DNA from 4 places in the Brevibacillus sp. SAFN-007a genome. Region 4 is predicted to be linked to each of the others. Evidence: riboswitches for the same ligand, from Rfam matches in the RefSeq annotation. Region 4 holds a riboswitch; each other region holds the start of a gene.
The links. A riboswitch is a leader RNA that binds a small molecule or an ion and turns the genes downstream of it on or off. The one in region 4 is predicted to bind S-adenosylmethionine.

Region 1 (5,408 bases), on a different contig from region 4:
GGGGAACATCGGAAAGCCGACATAGTATGGAGTGATTTCGTACAGCTGGAAGTAAATCACCAATGATTTGTCCGCGACGTAAAAGTCTTGATCGGGCTTGATCGTTGTAAATCCGTTCAGCGTGGGAATTTGCCGTTCCTGGATCTGGCGTTTGATATTCTCGGACAGGACCCTGACGTAATCGCTGCCCGGCTTGAACAGTTCGCGCAGCGTATAGAGCTTGCCTGTATGGATATTTGCCGTCACCGACCCGAGAAACGTCATGCCGTGGGCCATTTGCGGCGTGTAGGCGTAATTGTTCATGGTGACGCTGAAAATGCCGCGTTCATTGGTTTTGATTTCGTAGCTTCCTTGCATTTGCGTATTTCCCGGTACTTGTACCCGCTGCTGCTCATGAATCAAGCCCTGGACGGTTTGCAAAAGGGCGCGGTTGATTTCTTTTTCTGCTTGCTGATTGGCGATCCCGGCCAGTTGCGGGTAATAGATCGTGGTGTTGGGACGTTGGATCGTCCGCGTCAGTACGGTGGCTGGCAAAAGCTGAAGTTGATCTTCCACGGTTCGTAGTTCCTTTCCAGATGTCATAAAATAAGGGGTATGATTGTAGCCTATTCTTCATTCGTCTTGGCTGTTCTCACTTTTTTCACAAATGAGGCAATCTGCGCGGGTTATAATGGAAAAAGAATCCGATACATAAGTAGCAGGGAAAAGGGGGGCATTTATGATTCGATTGATTCGCAACACGTTAACGGACAAAGAAGGATTTATGATTTTTATCCTATGGAACCACCTGTGGATGGCAGGACTCATTGCCTATCAATTTGATGCTAATTTCTGGAAGGTGACATCCCTCGGATTGCTGGTCACGCTTGTCGCTTCACCGTTTTACTTTATTAAAAAAGACAGCCCGGTCATTCGTTACCTCGTAGCGATTGGACTGATGTATTACGCGATTGCGTTCGACCATTTCACGACGTATCCGGAGGTTTCGTTTCTCGCTTTTGTCGTGATGGGCTTTCTGGCGGCTTACCTGGACTGGAAGCTGGTCGTGAGTGCCGGGATCGGGCAAATCATTGTGACGCTGGTCGGATTCTACACAGGCTCGTATGATATCTTCAGCGGCGAGGCCAACGAGCTGAATCTGGTCCTGCGCATCATGGTGAGTTTGATGATGATGGGAGCGGTAACGTACCTCTGTCTGGCGGGACAAGCTTCTCTGCAAAGGGCCAACCTCGCCCGTCAGGAAGCGGAGGAAAAAGAACGCCGTCTGGGAGAGCTGCTTGCCCACATCCAGCAGATGACCGAGCAGATTGACCGGACGACAGAGCACGTACACGAGCATGCCGAAGGAACGAAGCGCAATACGGATGAAATGATGCTCGCCTTCAAGGAAGTGGCGACGGGGATGGAATCGCAGGCCAATTCGACGGTGAAAATCGAAGAAGAGGTGCAGTCGATCGACCAGGAGATCGTGGCGGTCACAGAGCAGACGAATGCGATGAAGAGCGAATCCGATCAAAACAACCGCCGTCTGAAGGAAAGCGTCGACATGATGAAAGAGCTGTCGCAGCAGATGGAACAGATTGTGTCTGCCGTCAACGTGGCGGCGTCGACGATTCACCAGCTGAACCGTCAGGCCAATCGGGTCGAGGAGATTGTAGGAGCGATCAACCAGATTGCGACGCAAACCAACCTGCTTGCGCTCAACGCTGCCATCGAGTCGGCACGCGCAGGCGAGCACGGGCGCGGCTTTGCCGTCGTGGCAGACGAGGTGCGCAAGCTGGCGGAGCAGAGCGCAACCGCTACCCAGGAAATTACCGAGATTCTCAAATCGCTCCACCAGGAAAGCGAGAACGCCGTCCAGCAGATCAGCAACGGAGAGGCTTCGGTGGCCAAGGGGCAGGAACTGGCTGTAAAAACAGTGGCGTCGATCGAGGCCGTGCGCTCCGGCATGACGGCCTTCCTCCAGGCAGCCGAGCATGTCGGCTCCAGCATGAATCGGGTCAAAATGCGCTCGGGCGAAGTGGCGATGGAAATGTCGACGATTACGGCTGTCACCGAGCAATCGCTCGCAAATCTGGAGGAGCTGTTTGCCACAGCGGAAAACCAGCATCAAAAGGTGCGGGAAATTACCGAAGAGCTGGGCGAGCTGAACCATCTGTCGCATCGACTTCAGCAAACCTTCCGCAGCCAATAAGCGCGAATTGCTGAATTGCCGAATTGGCGGGAACAGTCTGAAAAAACGATTGCTTTTTCAACGGGTTCTGCTAGAATAAACTCATTGTAACAGAATAGTTTGATCTCCTTATCGAGAGCGGCGGAGGGACTGGCCCGATGAAGCCCGGCAACCACTGGACATGCGTGACATGGACAGAAAGGTGCCAATTCCTGCAAAACCTGTACCGGGGTTTTGACAGATGAGGAAGAGGACGGCTTCGGACGCAAACTCTTCCTTCGGGAAGAGTTTTTTTGTTGGCAGGAAGGAACAAACACGAATGATAAAATATTTTTTACAATAAATATTCGTGTTTGTTATTGATCTTTTCGGAAAAAAGCCGTACATTACGGAGTAAGGTCCAGAAAAAACGTAGAATGTTCGGATAGGGGCGAAAACACCATGAAAAAGTTGTTGTTGGCACTCACCACCTTTGCTGTATTGGCTACAGGCTGTGCGGCTGGGGGAAATGCGCCTGCTGACCAGCCAAAAGAAGAAGCGACAGGGCAAGAAGGTGCCGGGAAGAAGCGCATTGCGCTGATTTTGCCGGAAAAAATCGGGGTGAACCCGTTCTTCCAGCAAATGGACGAGGGCGCGAAAAAAGCAGGACAGGAATTTGGCGCAGAAGTGAAAACGATTGAGTCTACCGACCACGGCGCCATCGAAGAAAATCTGCGCGTCGCGGTGGCGGAAAACTACGATCTGATTATCACGTCTTCCTTTGAATCGGAAGACGCGTTGAAAAAAGTGGCGGCCGAAAATCCTGACCGCAACTTCGCGATTATTGATACCGTAGTAGATTTGCCGAACGTGCGCAGCGTGACCTTCCGTGAGCAGGAAGCGGCTTACCTGATGGGGGCGGCGGCCGGTCTTGCCACGAAGACCAACAAAGTCGGCATGGTTGTCGCCATGGACATTCCGTTGTTGAAGAAATGGACAGGCGGCTTCCAGGAAGGATTGAAGGCAACCAATCCCAACGCGGAGTTTTTGGTGAACTACGTAGGAAGCTTCTCTGACCCGGCAAAAGCGAAGGAGCTGGCGCTGCTGCAAGCATCCAAAGGCGCCGACTTCATCAACGGAGCGGCAGCGGTTGGCGACCTCGGGGTGTTCGAGGCCGCGAAGGAAAAAGGCTTCTATACAGCGGGACAGGACGTGGACCGCACCACGATTGACCCGGAGCACATCGTGTTGTCCCAGCTGAAAGGGACAGATACCGCCGCGTACGAAACCGTGAAGTCGTTTGTGGAAGGCTCGTTCAAGCCCGGCGTCATCTCGTACGGCCTGAAAGAAAAAGGCGTAGGCGTTACCTATGTGACGCATGAGAGCCAGACACCTTTGAACGCTTTTATTGGGCAGGAAGTCGTGGACAAAGTCAAAGCGATCAGCGAGGAAATCGTCGCTGGTACCCGCAAAGTGCCGGACTCGTTTTAAAAACGGGCGCACCGGGCAGGATGGTGACCGACTACAGCTGTGTAGTCGGTCTTCCTTATAGACAAAAAGGCAAAAGCATCGAACAAAGGCGAGGCTAGGTGAGGCGAAGCGCAAAGAAGGAGGGGCAAGGATGACCGTTCGGTTGGAAATGCGGAACATGACCAAGAAATACGGCGATTTTACGGCAAACGACAAGGTCTCGTTTTCGCTTGCGGCGGGAGAAGTTCACGCCATCGTCGGGGAAAACGGCGCGGGCAAGACGACGCTGATGCGGATGCTGTACGGCATGGAGCAGCCGACGTCCGGCGAGATCGTGCTAGACGGCAAGCCTGTCGTTTTTCGCGGGCCGCAGGACGCGATTCGCAACGGAATCGGGATGGTGCATCAGCACTTCATGCTGTTTGGCGACTTTCGCGTGGCGGAAAATATCGTGATCGGCTACGAGCCGCAGCAGGCCGGATTTTTTCGCCGGAAGGACGCCGTGGAAAAGGTCCGCGCACTAAGCGAGCAGTACCGGATTCCGATTGATCCAGAGGCCAGAGTGTCGAAGTGCTCTATCGGCGAGCAGCAGCGTGTGGAAATTCTCAAGGTGCTGTACCAGGGAGCGGACATCATCGTGCTGGACGAGCCGACTGCCGTGCTGACGCCGCTTGAAGTGCGCGAGCTGTTGCAGACGATCCGCAATCTGGCGGAGAGCGGGAAGAGCGTCATTTTGATTACCCACAAGCTGCAGGAAGTGATGGAGGTCGCTGATCGGATCACGGTGCTGCGCGGCGGCAAGGTGACGGGCACGGTAGCGCGCGACGAGACGAATGTGGACGATCTGGCCCGGCTGATGGTCGGACGCGAGCTGCGGGAGCTGAGCGAGCGCGTCGACCTGGAGCGGGGGCCGCTTTTGCAGGTGGAGAACGTGACGGTTCGGGAAAAGCAGACGCTGGTCGACCGGGTCAGCTTTACCGTGCATCACGGGGAAATTGTCGGCATCGCGGGCGTATCGGGCAACGGCCAGTCCGAGCTGCTGCAAGCGATCAGCGGCTTGCGGACGGTACAGGAGGGAACGATTCGGCTGGGCGGCAAGGACATCACCAACCAGGCTGTGGCGACGATTCGCGAGGCAGGCTTGGCGCACATTCCGGAGGATCGCTACCTGTGGGGGGTAGCCAAGCTGGAGAGCGTCGAGGAGAACGCGCTGATGGGCTACCAGCGAAAGCCAGCGTTCAATCGGCGCGGCGTCGTGTTGCGCGAATCTTTTCGCCAGGTCGTCAGAGGCTGGGTAGAAACGTTCGCGATCAAGACAGGCTCCAGACAGCTTCAGGAGCTTGCCGGGAATTTGTCGGGCGGAAACCTGCAAAAGCTGATCGTGGCGCGTGAGCTGGGACACGAGACTCCGTTTTTGATCGCGGCAGAGCCGACCAGGGGCGTCGATATCGGCGCGATGGAGTACATCCATCAGGCGCTGATCGACAAGCGCAATGCGGGTGACGGGATTTTGCTGGTCTCGTCCGAGCTGTCGGAAATTTTGGCGCTGTCCGACCGCATTTTGGTGATGTACAAAGGGCGGATCGCCGGAGAGCTTTCGCGCAAAGAGGCAACCGAGGAAAAAATCAGCGTGTTAATGGCGGGAGGAAGCGTTCATGGCAGCAATCAAAGAGCTGGGTAAATCACTGGTTCAGCCGCTTTTGGCGGTTGTCATCGGGCTGTTGATCGGGGCGCTCGTCATCGCTTCGGTAGGGGAATCCATTCTGGGCACCTACCGGGAAATGTG
Region 2 (5,408 bases), on a different contig from region 4:
TATCACTATGAAATGATCCCTGCGGACCTCTTGCTGTCGCTTGCGCAGTCACGGTCGCGCGTCCCGTTGCCGCCGTTGTGGGAGGCGATTTTGATGGAGCTGATTATCGAGCTGCTGCGGGAAGCGGGAGCGAGGCTGCCGACCAAGGTCGGCCAGACGATCGGGATCGTGGGCGGTATCGTCATCGGGCAAGCGATTGTGCAGGCCGGCTTTACGAGCAACATCCTGATTATCATTGTGGCTCTGGGAGCCTTGTCTTCCTTTATTGCCCCCAGTTATATGATTGGCTCGACCATCCGGGTCATCCGCTTTCCGATGATTTTGCTGGCCGGCTTTCTTGGGGCGTTGGGCATTGTCGTGGGCTTCAGCTTTTTGGCTAGCCATCTGCTGCGCCAGACGAGCCTGGGGCGGCCGTACATGTACCCGTTCTATCCCGTGCGCTTCTTCGATTGGAAGGATGGATTCATCCGGGCGCCGCTCTCTGCCTTGACGGATAACCTGATGTTCTTCACGCGGAAGAAGACAAGGTGGTTTGACCCTGCGAAAGCAAACGAGAAGAAGGACATTGACGAATAAGCGAGGCCGACTATGAATCCCAACATGCAAGTGAACAAGACAAATACCGTATCGGCGTTTCTGGCCGCTCTTATGGTTCACGGGACGCAGCTTGGAATCGGGGTGCTCGGCTTTCAGCGCGTCGTCGCCAGGGAAGCCGGACACGATGCGTGGATATCGGTCGCCATGGCCGGCGTGGTTACCCATCTGACGGTGTGGGTCATCGTCAAGACAATGGAACAATACCCGTCTGCCGACTTGTACGGCATTCACCATGACGTATTCGGAAAATGGCTGGGATCGTGTCTCGGTCTTGTGTATGTCACGTACTTTTTGTCGACGGCATGGATCATTTTGCGCGACTACATCGAGGTCGTGCAGACATGGGTATTTCCGTCCTTGCCCACCTGGATTTTGTCCGGGATTATTCTGTTTCTGGTCTATTACACCGTCGTGGGCGGCATACGAGTCATAGCAGGCTACACGTTCTTTTCCATTGCGGTGACGATCTGGCTCGTGTGCGATCTGTACTTTCCGTTGCAGTACGCCCAGTGGGAATATGTCATGCCGATTCTGGATACAAGCTGGGAAAAGCTGGTCAAGGGAATGATCGCCATGTCGCTGACCAGCATCGGGTTTGAAGTGATCTACACCATTTACCCGTATGTGCAAGACAAGGAGAGGGTAGGGAAAAACGTGCAATGGGCGGTGCTTGCGACTTACGGGATCTACATGCTGGTGATGGTTGTATCGTTAGCGTTTTTCAGCCAGGGACAGCTCATGCGAACCATCTGGGCCACGCTCAATCTGAAAAAGATGGTCCAGCTCCCGATCATGGAGCGGTTTGAGCTGGTCGGCATTTCGATGTGGCTGCTGGTGATTTTGCCGAACATGATGCTGTATTTATGGTCTGCCGCCCGCGGGATCAAGCGCTTGTTCGGATGGAATCTGCGCACGTCGCTGTTTTGGATTTTGCCGTTTTTGTATCTCTCTTCGTTGATGCTGTTGACCCGGCAGGAAATGAACGTGCTAAACGATATCTTTGCCAAGATCAGCCTGTATCTGGCCTACGTGTATCCGTACATTCTCTACCTGGCCGTTCTCATCAAGCAGCGCACTTCACGAGCGAAGGAGAGAGGCGTTTGATCCTGCATGGCAAAAGGAATAGCGGGGGACGACGGTGCAAACCGTTCTGGTGCCTATGGTGCTCGCTTGTTCTGGTCGTTTCCGGTTGTTCTGACCTGCAAATTTTTGACGAAACCGGCATGGCTACGATTGTCGGCTACGACCTGATGAAAGACGGCAAAATTCGGGCCTCGATCGTCATGCCCTCGATCAACCCGGAGGCGGAGCGGAAAATTCAGCTCATCTCCGCGGTCGGCGAAACGAGCAAAGGCATCAGGGACAAAGCGAACCTGCAATCCGACAAGCGCCTGTTGGGCGGGCAAATTCGCGTGGCGCTCTACAACGAGGACTTTGCCAAAAAAGGTCTTGGCAGCATCATCGACACGCTGTACCGCGATCCCTCGCTGTCCAGCCGGTTGTTCCCGTGCGTGCTGGAAGGCAATGCCTACGACACGTTGACGTATCCGTACCCGGAGGAAGGCAATATCGGAATCTACCTGTACCGGATGATTGAACAAAACGTACACGGGGAAAAAATCCCGTCTGCCACCATGCACGAATTTTTTCGCGCGTACTATGACACCGGGATCGACCCGATCATGCCGTACATCGCCAGAAAAGGGGACGAGCTGCAAATCAAAGGGGTCGCATTGTTTCAGGGGGATCGCTTCGTGGGCTGGATCACGCCCAGGGAAGCGTTTCTCATCAAGCTCGTGCATGGGAAATTCCGCGTCGGCAGCTACGAGACGTCCGTGCCCGTCCATATTTTCGGGGAGACAGACAAGGAGCGCGGTCATGACACGGATACGGTACACCTTGCTTTTGATACGATTTCCAGCAGTGCCCGCGTTCAACTGGAACAAGTATCGCCCCCGGTGTTCGATGTTCGCATCCGTTTGCAGGCGCGAATTCTTGAGCTGTCCAGGCCGTTGAAGCTGGAAGAAGCTTCGCTGATGAAAACGATGGAGAAGGCTTTGGAACAGAAAATCCAGCAGGAGCTGGAACAGGTCGTCCAAAAGCTTCAGGGCCTGAATGTCGATCCGGTCGGCTTTGGCATCATCTATCGCGCGCAGCGCAGAGGGCTGGAGCGCTTTTCTCCCAGCGATTGGCGGAAGATGTTTCGGGAAGCGACGTTCCGTTTTCATGTCAAAGCGACCATCATTCGGAATGGAGTCATGGATTAAAAAAGTTTTTCCTGTGATTGCTATTGACGAGATATTTTCAAAAAGGATATAATCCGGTTTGTATCAGAAAACGATGAAAAACGAATATCCTATGCGTGGAAATCTTTCTTATCAAGAGAGGCGGAGGGACAGGCCCGATGAAGCCCGGCAACCGGTTCATTTTATGAAAATGGACGTCGCGGTGCCAATTCCTACAAGATTGGTTGGATCTTGATAGATGAGAAAGGTGGATGCGAACGTATATATGCGTTGCAGCCCCTTTTTCGTTTATGAAAAAGGGGTTTTTACGTTTTTCACAAGGAATGTACGGAGATTTGCAGGAGGTGGATGCGTTGATTCAATTACAGAATTTGCATAAAAGCTATCAGGTACAGGGCAAGACGATTCCGGCCTTGCTCGGGATTGACCTTTCCATAGAGCAAGGAGAAATTTACGGGATTATCGGCCATTCCGGGGCAGGGAAAAGCACGCTGATCCGTTGCATCAACCTGTTGGAGCGGCCCACGTCGGGACAGGTTATTGTCAATGGGGTGGATTTGACCAAGCTCGACGACGCCAAGCTTCAGGAAAAGCGCCGCGAGATCGGGATGATTTTTCAACACTTCAACCTGCTGTCCTCTTCGACGGTTGCGGAAAATGTCGCGTTTCCGCTCAAGCTGGCAAAGCGTCCCAAAGAAGAGATTCAGAAAAAAGTGGACGACCTGCTCAAGCTGGTAGGCTTGGAAGCCCATCGGGACAAATATCCGTCCCAACTCTCCGGCGGTCAGAAGCAGCGCGTCGGCATTGCGAGGGCATTGGCGAACGACCCGAAAGTGCTTTTGTGCGACGAGGCGACCTCGGCTCTCGATCCGCAGACGACCAACTCGATTTTGGCGCTGCTGTTGGACATTAATCGCAAGCTGGGCTTGACCATCGTGCTGATTACCCACGAAATGCATGTCATCCGTTCCACTTGTGACCGGGTCGGCGTGATCGACGGCGGGAAAATCGTCGAGTCGGGCGAGGTGCTGGATGTGTTCCTCAAGCCGCAGCATCCGACAACGCAGGAATTTGTCGAGCAAGTGGCGGATTCCACCGAGCTGCGCGAAGCGGTGGCGCACGAAAAAGCAGCGGGGAACCGCACGATTGCGCGCGTGACTTTCCTGGGGGAAAAGACGTACCAGCCGATCTTGTTCCAGACAATGCAGGAGACAGGCACGGTATTCAGTATTTTGCAGGGAACGATTTCCCGGATGAAGGATACGCCGTACGGCCAACTGGTCGTCGAACTGGAAGGCGATATCCGGCAAAACGAAAAAACCATCGAGACGTTGCGTCAGCGTGGCTTGGAAGTAGAGGTGATATAGATGGACTGGACTATGGAAAATGTGGATTGGTCGGAGATTGCCGAGGGTACACTAGATACGCTGACGATGCTGGGCTTCTCCACGCTGTTTACGATTTTGATCGGCTTGCCGCTGGGAATCATTTTATTCCTTACTTCGCGAGGACAATTGCTGCAAAACAAGGCGTTTTACTCGGTTGCCTCCTTCATCGTCAACGTGTTGCGTTCCGTACCGTTTATCATTTTGATGATCTTGCTGATTCCTTTTACGAAACTGCTTGTGGGCACGTCGCTCGGTGTACTCGGAGCGATTCCGCCGCTCGTGATCGGAGCCGCCCCGTTTTTTGCCCGGCTGGTGGAAACCTCGCTGCGGGAGGTAGATCGCGGAGTCATTGAGGCTGCTCAGTCGATGGGCGCGTCCAATTGGCAAATCATTTGGAATGTCCTGCTGCCAGAGTCTCGTCCGGGACTGATTGCCGGCATTACGATCACGACGGTTGCGCTCGTGTCCTACACCGCCATGTCCGGGGTAATCGGCGGCGGCGGTCTGGGGGATTTGGCCATCCGCTACGGCTATCAACGCTTCCAGACGGATGTGATGATTGTCACGGTCGTCATTTTGCTCGTGTTGGTACAGATCTTACAAACGCTGGGCGATCGCCTGGTATTGCGCTTTAGCCGCAAGTAAGGTCTTTCCATATAAGCTTGCAAGTGCAAGAATCAAAAAAAGTAGGGGGAAATCATTGATGAAAAAGCTAGTCGTATCTGTACTTTCTACCGTATTGGCATTTTCTTTGGCAGCGTGCGGGGGCAAAACGGAAACAGCTCCAGCTCCGGCTGAAGGCGGCGCACAAGGCGGACAGCAAGAAGTAACGTTGAAAGTAGGCGCTTCCCCAATTCCACACGCAGCAATCTTGAAGCACATTGCACCAAAACTGAAAGAGCAAGGCGTCATCCTGGAAGTACAAGAGTTCACCGACTACGTACAGCCAAACGTACAGCTGAACGAAAAACAACTGGACGCAAACTTCTTCCAGCACAAGCCGTACCTGGAAGACTTCAATAAAGGCCAAAACATGGATCTGCAACCGGTGGTAGCGGTACACATCGAGCCGTTCGGTGCGTACAGCAAAAAAATCAAATCGGTTGACGAGCTGGCGGAAGGCGCAACCATCGCGCTGCCAAACGATCCGACCAACAGCGGACGCGCCCTCGCCCTT
Region 3 (5,408 bases), on a different contig from region 4:
GCTTCAGCTCTTCGCTGCTGCCGTGACCGGACGCGTGAATGTCAAACACGTGACTGAGTACGACATTGGCGCCTGCGCGGTACAGCTTGTCAATCGTCCGGCTCACATTGATCGTGTTGCCCGGAATCGGCGAAGCCGAGATGATGACCGTATCCTCCGGGTAAATCGACACGGTCCGATGCGATCCGGAAGCGATTCGGGTCAGTGCCGCCATCGGTTCGCCCTGGCTACCGGTGCAAATAATCAGCACCTGGTTGTCGGCGTAGTTGTCAATGTGCTTGATATCAATCAGCATCCCCTCCGGCATCTGGATGTAGCCCAGTTCTTGCCCGATCAGGAACACTTTTTCCATACTGCGGCCGATCACCGCTACTTTGCGATTGCACTGCTCGGCAGCGTCTACCACCTGCTGGAGACGATGCACGTTGGACGCGAATGTCGCCAGGATGATCCGCCCGCGCGCTTTGCGCACCACGTCGAGAATCCCTTCGCCAACGGTGCGCTCCGACATGGTAAAACCGTAGCGCTCGCTGTTCGTACTGTCGGAAAGCAGCGCCAACACGTCGCCGCTCGCCCCGATTTTGGCAATCTTGCCGTACTCGGTCGTCTGTCCGACTGGCGTCATGTCGAATTTGAAGTCGCCGGTATGGATAACCATTCCTTCCGGCGTATGAATCACCACCCCGAACGAATCCGGGATGCTGTGATTGGTGCGGAAAAAGGTCGCCTTCAATCGCTGGAAAGGGATCTCCGTATCTTCCGAAATCGGAATCATCTTCACGTCATTTTGCATGCGATGCTCTTCCAGCTTCGCCTTGACCAAGCCCAGGGTCAGACGACCACCGTAGATCGGCACGTTGATTTGCTTGAAAATATAAGGAATCGCTCCGATGTGATCCTCATGTCCGTGCGTTAACAAGAGTGCTTTAATCTTGTGCTGGTTGTCCACCAAATAGGAGATATCGGGGATGACCAGATCGATCCCGAACATTTCGTTCTCAGGGAACTTCACCCCGCAGTCAATGATGATGATTTCATCTTCGTACTCGACGCAATACATATTTTTTCCGATCTCGCCGAGGCCGCCCATCGCGAAAATCTTAACGTCACTCAAACTTTTTCCTCCTAACATCATCGTGCATGATTTTGGAACCCGAACCAAGCATGCCATTCTTATTGTAACACAACGCGAAGCGTTCGTTTCACCCAGTCTTGTCAATTCCACACATTCATCTTCGGTCAATCGCCGCAAACTGATACCCGATCGCGACCTGTCCGATCATCCCCACTGTAACTATTTTCTACGAATGACAACGGAAAAAGACTTCAAACTACATGGCAAGCTTGTTTTCCACACAAAAAGGGAGGTCGTACGCCATGCAAGCCTCTGTAGCCATCCACCTCGCGCGGAGCGTCCTGACCACCGTTGCAGCGATCCTGCTTGTTTTCTTCTTCCCCATTGACCCGGCCTGCGCTCAGCCGCCCTACGCCAAATGGGGCCGATTGGCGATGCAGGAAACGCTGAAAAAATATCCGCATGCCGAGATCGTCGACTACCAACACGTCGGGCGCACAGCAAAAACGCCCACCACGTCGGAGGAGACGTTCAAGCTCTTGCTCCAGGAGGGCAATCGCAGGTGGGCGTTACTGGTGCATATTGAATTTGAAAATCAAACCGAGCATGTCGTGCAGATCACGTACGAGGAATCAACCTGATTAGTCCGCAAGCTGCTCCATGTCCTTTAGCATCTGCTCCATGTCCATGTCGGCTGCCATTCCGTAGGCGCGGCGCATGTTACCGTCACCATCGACGAGAAACATGCGAGCGGTATGGGCAAAAGAACCGTCTGGCTGCTTCATTACCGCCATCCCGAAATCCTTCGTCACCTTTTCCACCGCCTGGGCATCGCCGCGCAAAAACTTCCAGCCGCTCTGATCCGCCTTGAACTTCGCTGCATATGCTTGCAATACCTCTGGCGTATCAAAATCCGGGTCAAAGGTGATGGAAATGAACTCGACCTTGTCGCCGAACAGCTTTTTCTCCTTGAGCTGCTCCTGTAGCTTGGACATGTTGTACGTCGTCGCCGGGCAAATGTCCGGACAGTTGGTGAACATGAACTCGACCAATCGCACCTTGCCTTTGCCTTCCGAAAACGTAAACGAAGTGCCGTCACTGTTGTCCAACGTAAAATCGGCAATCGGCTTCATCACGGGGATCGGCTCTTTTGCCATGTATGTGTAGCCCAACACCCCTACAATCGCGAGAATTATCACGCCTGCAAGCACCACAAACCAATGGCGCTGCAACGCGGACCTTTGTTGCTGTGCTTCTTCACTCACGATTTTCTTCCTCCCCTGTTCGACTCATGCGTCCGCCGCTTTGCCGCGTACATGGCGCATGCTGCTTTTTCGCGTCCATCGCGTCTCGCCGTTACAAGCACGGTCGCGAGCGTTTCGCTTACACTTCCTTCTCGCCAGGCCAAGCCAGCATACCGCCGACCATATTGGCAGCGTCAAAGCCAAGCTCACTCAAATATTCGGTCGCCCTGTGGCTGCGGGCGCCGCTGCGGCACACCATGACGATGGGGACCTCCTTGTCCAGCTCGTCGAGGCGATGCGGCAAAAACCCGAGCGGAATCAGCTTGGCTTCTTTAATATGGCCTTCGTTCCACTCCTCCACCTCACGTACGTCAATCACCTGAAGCTTTTCTTTGGCCGCGAGCTTTTCCAACAGCTCCTGCGGGGTCATTTCCTTCACGCCTTGGCTCATTGCGTATGTTCCTCCTATAAAGACAATCGTTTCGTCGTTTTCTGCCACTCCCATCATATCATAGGGTCTTGCCATTTTCTAACGACGCAGGCGGCGAAAGCGGCGATAGATGAGGACAAATTTGTGACAGCTGCGGGCAGTTTATGATGACGCCTCCAATCCCACCAATTCCAACCTGATAACTTATATTTTTGATATTGACAGGGAAGTGTTGTTTTTCATACAATTATGACAACAATTGAAGCGACAGATTCATCAAGAGCGGTGGAGGGACAGGCCCCATGAAACCCGGCAACCAGCAAGCGAGCCTTGCGCGGTGCTAATTCCTGCAGAATCCATAGATTCTGAGAGATGAGTGCATACCCGTGTCTAACCGGAGCCTACTTCTACTCAGAGGATGGCTCCGTTTTTTTATCCCCATCCCCCCTATAAAGGAGAGATTCGCATGTCTGAGCAGCAACAATGGAAACCGGAAACCCTCGCTGTACACGGTGGGCAAGAAGTAGATCCCGTAACAGGTTCGCGCGCCGTTCCGATCTATCAGACGACCTCCTACGTCTTCCGCGACACCGAGCATGCCGCCAACCTGTTTGGCTTAAAAGAGTTCGGCAACATTTACACCCGCATCATGAATCCGACCCAGGACGCCTTTGAAAAACGCGTAGCTCTCCTGGAAGGCGGCGTCGGCGCTCTGGCAACCTCCTCCGGTCAGGCAGCGATCACCTTTTCCATCTTGAATATCGCCCAAGCCGGGGATGAAATTGTCGCATCGAGCAGTTTGTACGGCGGTACGTACAACCTTTTTGCGCACACGCTCCCGCGTCTTGGCATCAAGGTTCATTTTGCCGATCAGTCCAATCCGGAAAACTTCCGGGCGTTCATCAATGAAAAGACAAAAGCGCTCTTTTGCGAGACGATCGGGAATCCGCGCATCGACGTAGCGGATTTGCAGGCAATCGCTGACATCGCGCACGAACACGGCGTGCCGCTGATCGTGGACAATACGTTTGCTTCGCCGATCTTGTGCCGTCCATTCGAGCATGGCGCAGACATCGTCGTCCACTCCACGACCAAGTTCATCGGCGGGCACGGCACAGCGATTGGCGGCATCATCGTCGATTCCGGCAAGTTCGACTGGAACAACGGCAAATTCCCGGGCCTGACGACACCGGACCCGAGCTACCACGGCGTCGTCTATACGGAAGCCGTCGGACCGCTCGCCTACATCATCAAGGCCCGCGTCCAGTTGCAGCGCGATATCGGCGCAGCCGTGGCCCCGATCAACTCCTTTTTGTTCCTGCAAGGCTTGGAGACGCTGCACCTGCGTATCGAGCGGCACAGCCAAAACGCACTGGCTGTCGCCCGATTCCTCGCCGCGCATCCAGCGGTCGAGTGGGTCAGCTACCCTGGCCTGGAAGGCGACGCCCACTACGCGCTGGCGCAAAAATATTTGCCCAAAGGTGCTGGCGCCATCCTCACCTTTGGCATTCGCGGCGGCGTGAAGGCAGGCAAAACACTGATTGAATCCGTGAAACTGTTCTCGCACCTGGCCAACGTGGGTGATTCCAAGTCGCTCATCATCCATCCGGCCAGCACGACGCACCAGCAGTTGAATGAAGCGGAACAGGCGGCGGCCGGGGTAACGCCGGGGCTGATCCGGCTGTCGGTGGGCACAGAGGCGATCGACGACATCATTGGCGATCTGGAACAGGCCTTGCAACGCGCCGTCCAGCCTTCTACTGTCAACTAAGCTTGTTTTTGTCTCGTAAAAAGCGGCACGCAACTCTCGTGGAGAAGCGTGCCGCTTTTCTAGTTTCGGGTGCTGTTTTCTGTTCGCTGCTTTCAGACGATCTCCCCTCATCCTGCCACACGCAAACATCCTCGTTCGAAATCTATCTAACCTATCATACGAAAAATATTGAATTTACAATTCGAACCATTTAAAATGAGACGTACTACAAATATTGGAAGGATGATCGCCTCTTGCAAGTATGGAACATCGGGAGCGAACGCACGACCTACGAGGTGCAATTCGCCTTTTCGCCGCTGTTTGAAGCAGCGTTGGGCATCGCCGTTGCCACTTACGAGCAGATTCATCACACACTGGAGCAGCCGCCCGCCTACTGGCGCGAGCTGATCGAAGCACTGTCCCCTGCTGTCCAGCGCGAGGTCGCTTACGCCAAGGCGCACAACACATGGAAGGCGCTTTTGCATCTGCTTCACCAGTACCGCCAGCAGCCTTTTGCCGAGCTGAGGACGTTTCTTGGCTACGTCAGGCAGTTGCCAGAAGAAGAGTTGCGCTATCAGGCACTGCCTTTTTTGGGCGAAGCGCGGCAAGCTTCCCGGCGAAAAGCCGCGCAAGGAAGCAGCGCCGATCGCGAGCTGTTGCAGGCAGCCTGTCGCGGCCACCTCTTTTTCGAACGGTATATCGCCCATATTACTTCGGTGGACGCGGAGGAACTGCGCCAGCACCTGCTCGTACTGATGGAAGGCTGGTATCAGGCGCACATCGAGCCGCAGGAGGAACTCATCTGCCGCATGCTCGAACGGGAGATGGCCCAAAAGCGCGGCATGCAAGAAAAGCTCGACCCGGAAGCGCTGGTGGAATGGGCGACCGGAGCAAGCTATCCACCTGAGC
Region 4 (5,408 bases):
GTCTGCCGATTGCGGCGAACCAGGGAAAAAGCTGTCTGGTCAAGTCCGTCAGCTTCGGCGAACCAGCGAAAAAGAGAAGGGGGAAAGCGATTCATGCGATTTGGCGTAATCGGCACCAACTGGATTACAGAGGAATTCATCCAGGCAGGTCTTACGGTAGAAGGCTTTTCCCTGCAAGCGGTTTGTTCGCGAACGATTGAGCGCGCCAAGGAATTCGCCGACAAGTTCGCGGCTCCTTTTTGCTATACCGATCCGATACAGATGGCAGCGAGCGGACAGATCGACGCTGTCTATATTGCCAGCCCCAATTGCTTTCATGCCGAGCAGGCTATCCAGTGCATGAGCTTGGGGCTGCACGTGCTGTGTGAAAAGCCGCTCGCCTCGAACGCGGATGAGGTAGCGGCGATGCTCGCGGCGGCAAAAAAGCATGATGTGCTGCTCATGGAAGCAGTCAAATCTACGCTTTTGCCCAACTTTGTGACGATTCAGCACCATTTGCCCAAGCTGGGCAAGATTCGCCGCTTGGTCGCCAGCCTTTGTCAGTATTCCTCCCGTTACGATGCCTACCGTGCGGGTGAGGTTCAGCGGGCTTTTGACCCAGCTTATTCCAACGGGGCCTTGATGGATATCGGGATCTACTGCCTGTATCCTGCGATCGTGCTGTTTGGCAAGCCCAAGCAGGTCAAGGCGGAAGGCGTCGTGTTGGCGTCAGGGGTAGACGGGGCGGGCAGCATGCTGTTGAAGTACGAAGAGATGGATGCCATCCTCGGCTTTTCCAAGATTACGACTTCTTATCAGCCGGCAGAGATTCAGGGGGAGGATGCCACGATGGTGATTGATAAAATCAACCACCTGACACGCATCGAGATTCGCTACCGGGACGGCAGGAGCGAGGATGTGACCAGGCCCCAGACGTTGCCACCCATGCATTACGAAATCAGGGAGTTCATCCGGCTGGCTGCGGTGGGCGCCAGAGAGTCGACAACGAATTCTCATGCAGCCTCCAGATGGACGATGGAAGTCATGGACGAGGCGAGAAGACAAATCGGCGTCGTCTTTCCGGCCGATCTGCGAGGAAGAAGCAGGCCGACGGAGACAGGAAAAAACGAGCGAAACGGGGAGGCGAAGGGCAATGAAAATGTATGATGTGACCGCGCCTATTTTTGAAGGGATGACGGTGTACAAAAACAAGCCGGAGAAGCAGCCGAGGATTTTGTCCGCAACCAACGGCTATGTAACCGAATCGAGAATCGATATGGATGTGCATGCTGGCACGCACGTGGACGCACCGCTGCACATGGTGCAGGGTGGCGAGACGCTGGAAAGCATTCCGCTGGAAAAGCTGGTAGGAAACTGCCGCGTGCTCGACCTGACGCATGTGCAGGACAAGATCGGGCGGGCGGAGCTGGAAGGCTGCGACATTGCCCCCGGAGAGTTTGTCCTGTTTCAAACGAAAAATTCGTGGGAGGATGCCTTTTCGTTCGAGTTCGTCTATTTGGCCCGAGACGGCGCGGAGTATTTGGCGGAAAAGGGCGTGCGCGGCGTCGGCACAGATGCACTGGGGATTGAGCGCAGCCAGGAAGGACACCCGACCCATAAGACATTGTTTGGCGCAGGCGTCATTGTGATCGAGGGATTGCGGCTTCGCGAAGTGCCTGCCGGAAACTACTTTATGGTCGCGGCCCCGTTGAAGCTGATTGGTACAGATGCGGCTCCGGCAAGGGTGCTGCTGTTTGAAGGCTGGCAGGGAACATAGGCGGACGATTTGCAGACGCCTTTTTACGGCGGGCACAGAAAGAATTTTGTTGACGAATCCGATGGAATTTCTTAGAATAGGCTCAACAACAAACACAGTTCTTATCCAGAGAGGTGGAGGGTCTGGCCCGATGAAGCCCGGCAACCGTTGCATGTGCGACAAGGTGCCAATTCCTGCGGGGCGTTTTCGCCTCGAAAGATAAGAAGCGGGTCCATCGTAGCAGTCAAGGCGAACCTTCTTCTTAGCGAAGAAGGTTTTTTTGATGTTCGACTATGCGGCAGGTCTGCAAATGCCCAAGCGGAAACGTAAACGGAGGAGGAAGCGTCCAGTCCGGGCGGCAATCATTTCGGAGCGTTCCTGTACAGGGATGGACAAAAAGCGGGGAAGCAGCCTGCTGGACGTTTTGCTTGGCAACAGGCAATGGCTACGCCGCTTCCTTAGAGAAGAAAGAGCAAAAATTCAACATGTTCTTTATCCAGAGAGGTGGAGGGACTGGCCCGATGAAGCCCGGCAACCGTTGCATGCTGCAACAAGGTGCCAATTCCTGCAGGGCGGAAGCGTCCTGGGAGATAAGGAGAGGGATTCGTCGATGCAAGCCTTCTTCTTAGCGGGAAGGTTTTTTCTTTTTACGAAAATGGGCGATGAGGTGGTAGACATGAGCGCAGGCGTAGTCAAGGTAGGGTTGCTAGGTTTGGGAACAGTAGGGGGCGGCGTCATCAAAACGATTCGGTCGCAGCAGGAAAAGCTGGCCGCTCGATTGGGCAAACGAATCGAGATTGTCAAAGCGTTGGTCCGCGATTCGGAAAAAGAACGGGCCGTTCAGGTAGATCCCGCGCTGTTGACTACAGATTTTGAGGAGGTGCTGAAAAGTGACGTGGACATTGTTGTCGAGGTCATGGGGGGCGTCGAGCCGACGTACGACTACGTGCGCGCCCTGATCGAAAAAGGCTGCCATGTGGTGACCGCGAACAAGGAGTTGCTTGCCAAACGCGGCACAGAGCTGGTCGATTTGGCCAACCGGCATCAGGTTCATTTGGCCTACGAGGCGAGTGTGGCGGGCGGCATTCCGATTTTGAGCGTGCTGCGGCAGTTTCTGCGCACGAACGATATACACGGAGTGCGCGGCATTCTCAACGGCACGACGAACTTCATCCTGACGAAAATGGAAGCGGAGCAGCTGCCCTATCAGGAAGTGCTGAAGCAGGCCCAGGAGCTGGGGTATGCGGAAGCCGACCCGCGTTCTGACGTGGAAGGATACGACGCGATGTACAAACTGTACATTCTTGCGCAGCTTGTGTACGGCGAATCGCTGCCGCTTACCCATGTCGTGCGCAAAGGAATCTCGGATTTGTCTCCCGGCCACATCCGCATCGCAAGCGAGCTGGGCTACCGGATCAAGCTGATTGCCCAGGCGCAGAAAACGGAGCAGGGAATCCGGCTTTCCGTTCAGCCGACCATGCTGCCTGTCGCCCATCCGCTGGCGCAAATCCAGGATGCCTTCAACGCTGTACAGCTTTCCGGAAACATCGTTGGCGATCTGCTGTTTACGGGCAGAGGCGCAGGGGAACTGCCAACCGCAAGCGCCGTTGTGGAAGACTTGGCGTATTTGTTGACGCAGCCATTTACTCCGCATCCGGCCTGGAAGGAACAAACGGCGGTAGCGCAGCCGAATCAGGCGCAGGACGAACGCGTGCTGTGTTATCTCGAAGGCTCGTGTCCCGCCGCGACCCCTGATCGCGTCCTGCATTTCTTGCGCGAGTCGGGCGTGAATGTGACGAAGCTGAAAGTGCAATTCGACCTGGGCGGTGTGCTGCGGGCAGGACTGATCGTAACGGGGATTTGCGAAGAGCACGAGGAAATGCTGACACGCGATTTCGGTCTGGCTGTGCGCTGCTTCCCGCTGCTTGAATCAGCGTAAAAGGAAAACCGGCAATCGGTCGCGCCCGCTTTTCATGAGCGGGCCTGCACGCGACCGTCTGGGTCAATCTGGACATTTTCCGAGAGCGATTCGATTCGCTTGCGCAAGGCGGCTCCCTCTGTGACGTCCATTGGTACGGCTTGTCCCAGTTCGGCGTGGAAGGGAAGCATCGTCAGGTCGCAGACGGCGTCTTTCGTACAGCTTGCTTGCAGCACCATCGTTTCCCATGTTTTCGGCTCGGTCGAGCGCGTGAAAATGAAGTTGCCCAGACTGTAGGCGATCCATTTGCCACGATACTGCTCAAAGCCTTGCAGCACGTGCGGATGACCGCCGACGATCAGGTCCGCGCCTGCGTCGATGTACGCTTTGGCGAGTTCTTTTTGGTGCGCGACGGGAAAATCTTCGCGCTCTTTGCCCCAGTGGGCGATCACCACGACGAGATCAGCCTGTGCTTTTGCCTGCTGGATGGCTGTTACCGCCAGAGCGGGATCGTAGGTTCCCGCCAGTCCCGGCGCGTTTTTTTGCGCAAACCAGCCCACTTCCGGTATGACCCGGCTGAAGCCGAGCAGGGCGAGCTTGATACCGTTTTTCTCCACAAACACTGGCGCGTAGGCGCGAGCGGCATCGACCCCGCCCCCGACATAGGCGATCCGGTGTTCCTCCAGCGCGGCGAACGTATCGAGCAAGCCGTCTACGCCCTGGTCCATCGAGTGGTTGTTCGCCAGATTGACCGCGTCGATTCCGGCGGCCTGCATGGCAGGCGCAGCCAAAGGGGAGGACTTGTAGACGTACGCTTTGTTGTCGGCGGGAGTTCCTCTGGTCGTAAGCGGCGTCTCCAGGTTGGCGATGGTGTAGTCATCCTGCAAAAACAGCTCGCGCACATGCGTGAACGGGTAGGCGTAGCCTTTTTCTCCTACTACTTTTTCCACATTTCCGGACATCATCACGTCCCCGACAAAGCTGAGCCGGACAGTCGGCTCTGGAGTAGCGACCGGCGCTGGTGCCGGATTGTCTGCGGGAGCCTCATGTTTGCCGAGCGCCGTGAAGCCGAGATAAGCGCCTGCCCCGAGGACGGCGAGCAAGCTGAAAAGCAGCGTGTTTTTCCCTGCCCGAAGCCACTTCGGTTTTGTCTGCCTTCGCCGGGAGCGCCTCCGGCTGAGATTCGTTTCGTTCATGTGTCTCCTTTCTTTGCTAACGAAAAGCTGGTATTTTTTATCCAGGATACAAGGTACTACGAAAAGAGGCGAAAAAAGATGCCATTGTCGTTTGACCATCTGGTTCATTTTGTCCATCGTCCGCCCGCAGAAGCAGCGCGGCTGTTTCGCGAGGCCGGGTTTCACGCTGTACCGGGAGGCAGGCACACCCAGTGGGGGACGTGGAACAGTCTCAGCTATTTTGGCTTGTCGTATGTGGAGTTTTTGGCCGTTGAGGATGCCGTCGTTGCCGAGCAATCCGACAATCCGCTCATCGCGCAGCTGGTCGCGGAGCACGAGCTTGGGGAAGGGCTTGGACAAATCGCCTTGCGCACCAGCGAAATGGATCGGTGGGTGGAGCGATTTCGCGCGCGTGGGCTGAAGCTGACAGGGCCAGTAGACGGCAGCCGCATAAGAGACGACGGCAAAACCTTGCGCTGGCGCATGCTGTTTGCCGAAGACCCGCAGACTGCGCGAAAGCTGCCGTTTTTGATTGAGTGGCAGGAGACAGACGAGGAGCGCCAGGCAGATTTGACGCAGC

Region 1: it holds a riboswitch for S-adenosylmethionine, as region 4 does, so the genes downstream of both, ACTHO6_RS04220 (BMP family lipoprotein) here and ACTHO6_RS08195 (homoserine dehydrogenase) in region 4, are expected to answer to the same signal.
Region 2: it holds a riboswitch for S-adenosylmethionine, as region 4 does, so the genes downstream of both, ACTHO6_RS13295 (methionine ABC transporter ATP-binding protein) here and ACTHO6_RS08195 (homoserine dehydrogenase) in region 4, are expected to answer to the same signal.
Region 3: it holds a riboswitch for S-adenosylmethionine, as region 4 does, so the genes downstream of both, ACTHO6_RS13345 (homocysteine synthase) here and ACTHO6_RS08195 (homoserine dehydrogenase) in region 4, are expected to answer to the same signal.

What each region holds. Positions count from the first base shown of each region.
Region 1 covers NZ_JBQCKK010000002.1:169,358-174,765, forward strand. The annotation lists gene ACTHO6_RS04210 (DUF3298 domain-containing protein) at 1-555, opposite strand, end outside; gene ACTHO6_RS04215 (methyl-accepting chemotaxis protein) at 719-2,194, shown strand; SAM riboswitch class I at 2,300-2,421, shown strand; gene ACTHO6_RS04220 (BMP family lipoprotein) at 2,615-3,643, shown strand; gene ACTHO6_RS04225 (ABC transporter ATP-binding protein) at 3,774-5,303, shown strand; gene ACTHO6_RS04230 (ABC transporter permease) at 5,278-5,408, shown strand, end outside.
Region 2 covers NZ_JBQCKK010000011.1:49,472-54,879, reverse strand. The annotation lists gene ACTHO6_RS13310 (spore germination protein) at 1-576, shown strand, start outside; gene ACTHO6_RS13305 (GerAB/ArcD/ProY family transporter) at 589-1,701, shown strand; gene ACTHO6_RS13300 (Ger(x)C family spore germination protein) at 1,698-2,864, shown strand; SAM riboswitch class I at 2,970-3,088, shown strand; gene ACTHO6_RS13295 (methionine ABC transporter ATP-binding protein) at 3,197-4,210, shown strand; gene ACTHO6_RS13290 (methionine ABC transporter permease) at 4,211-4,876, shown strand; gene ACTHO6_RS13285 (MetQ/NlpA family ABC transporter substrate-binding protein) at 4,935-5,408, shown strand, end outside.
Region 3 covers NZ_JBQCKK010000011.1:58,059-63,466, forward strand. The annotation lists gene rnjA (ribonuclease J1) at 1-1,132, opposite strand, end outside; gene ACTHO6_RS13330 (YqzG/YhdC family protein) at 1,378-1,716, shown strand; gene ACTHO6_RS13335 (SCO family protein) at 1,717-2,340, opposite strand; gene ACTHO6_RS13340 (rhodanese-like domain-containing protein) at 2,459-2,770, opposite strand; SAM riboswitch class I at 3,020-3,128, shown strand; gene ACTHO6_RS13345 (homocysteine synthase) at 3,216-4,520, shown strand; gene ACTHO6_RS13350 (ArsR/SmtB family transcription factor) at 4,754-5,408, shown strand, end outside.
Region 4 covers NZ_JBQCKK010000005.1:51,257-56,664, reverse strand. The annotation lists gene ACTHO6_RS08205 (Gfo/Idh/MocA family protein) at 94-1,146, shown strand; gene ACTHO6_RS08200 (cyclase family protein) at 1,133-1,756, shown strand; SAM riboswitch class I at 1,855-1,961, shown strand; SAM riboswitch class I at 2,225-2,332, shown strand; gene ACTHO6_RS08195 (homoserine dehydrogenase) at 2,412-3,674, shown strand; gene ACTHO6_RS08190 (CapA family protein) at 3,707-4,849, opposite strand; gene ACTHO6_RS08185 (VOC family protein) at 4,928-5,408, shown strand, end outside.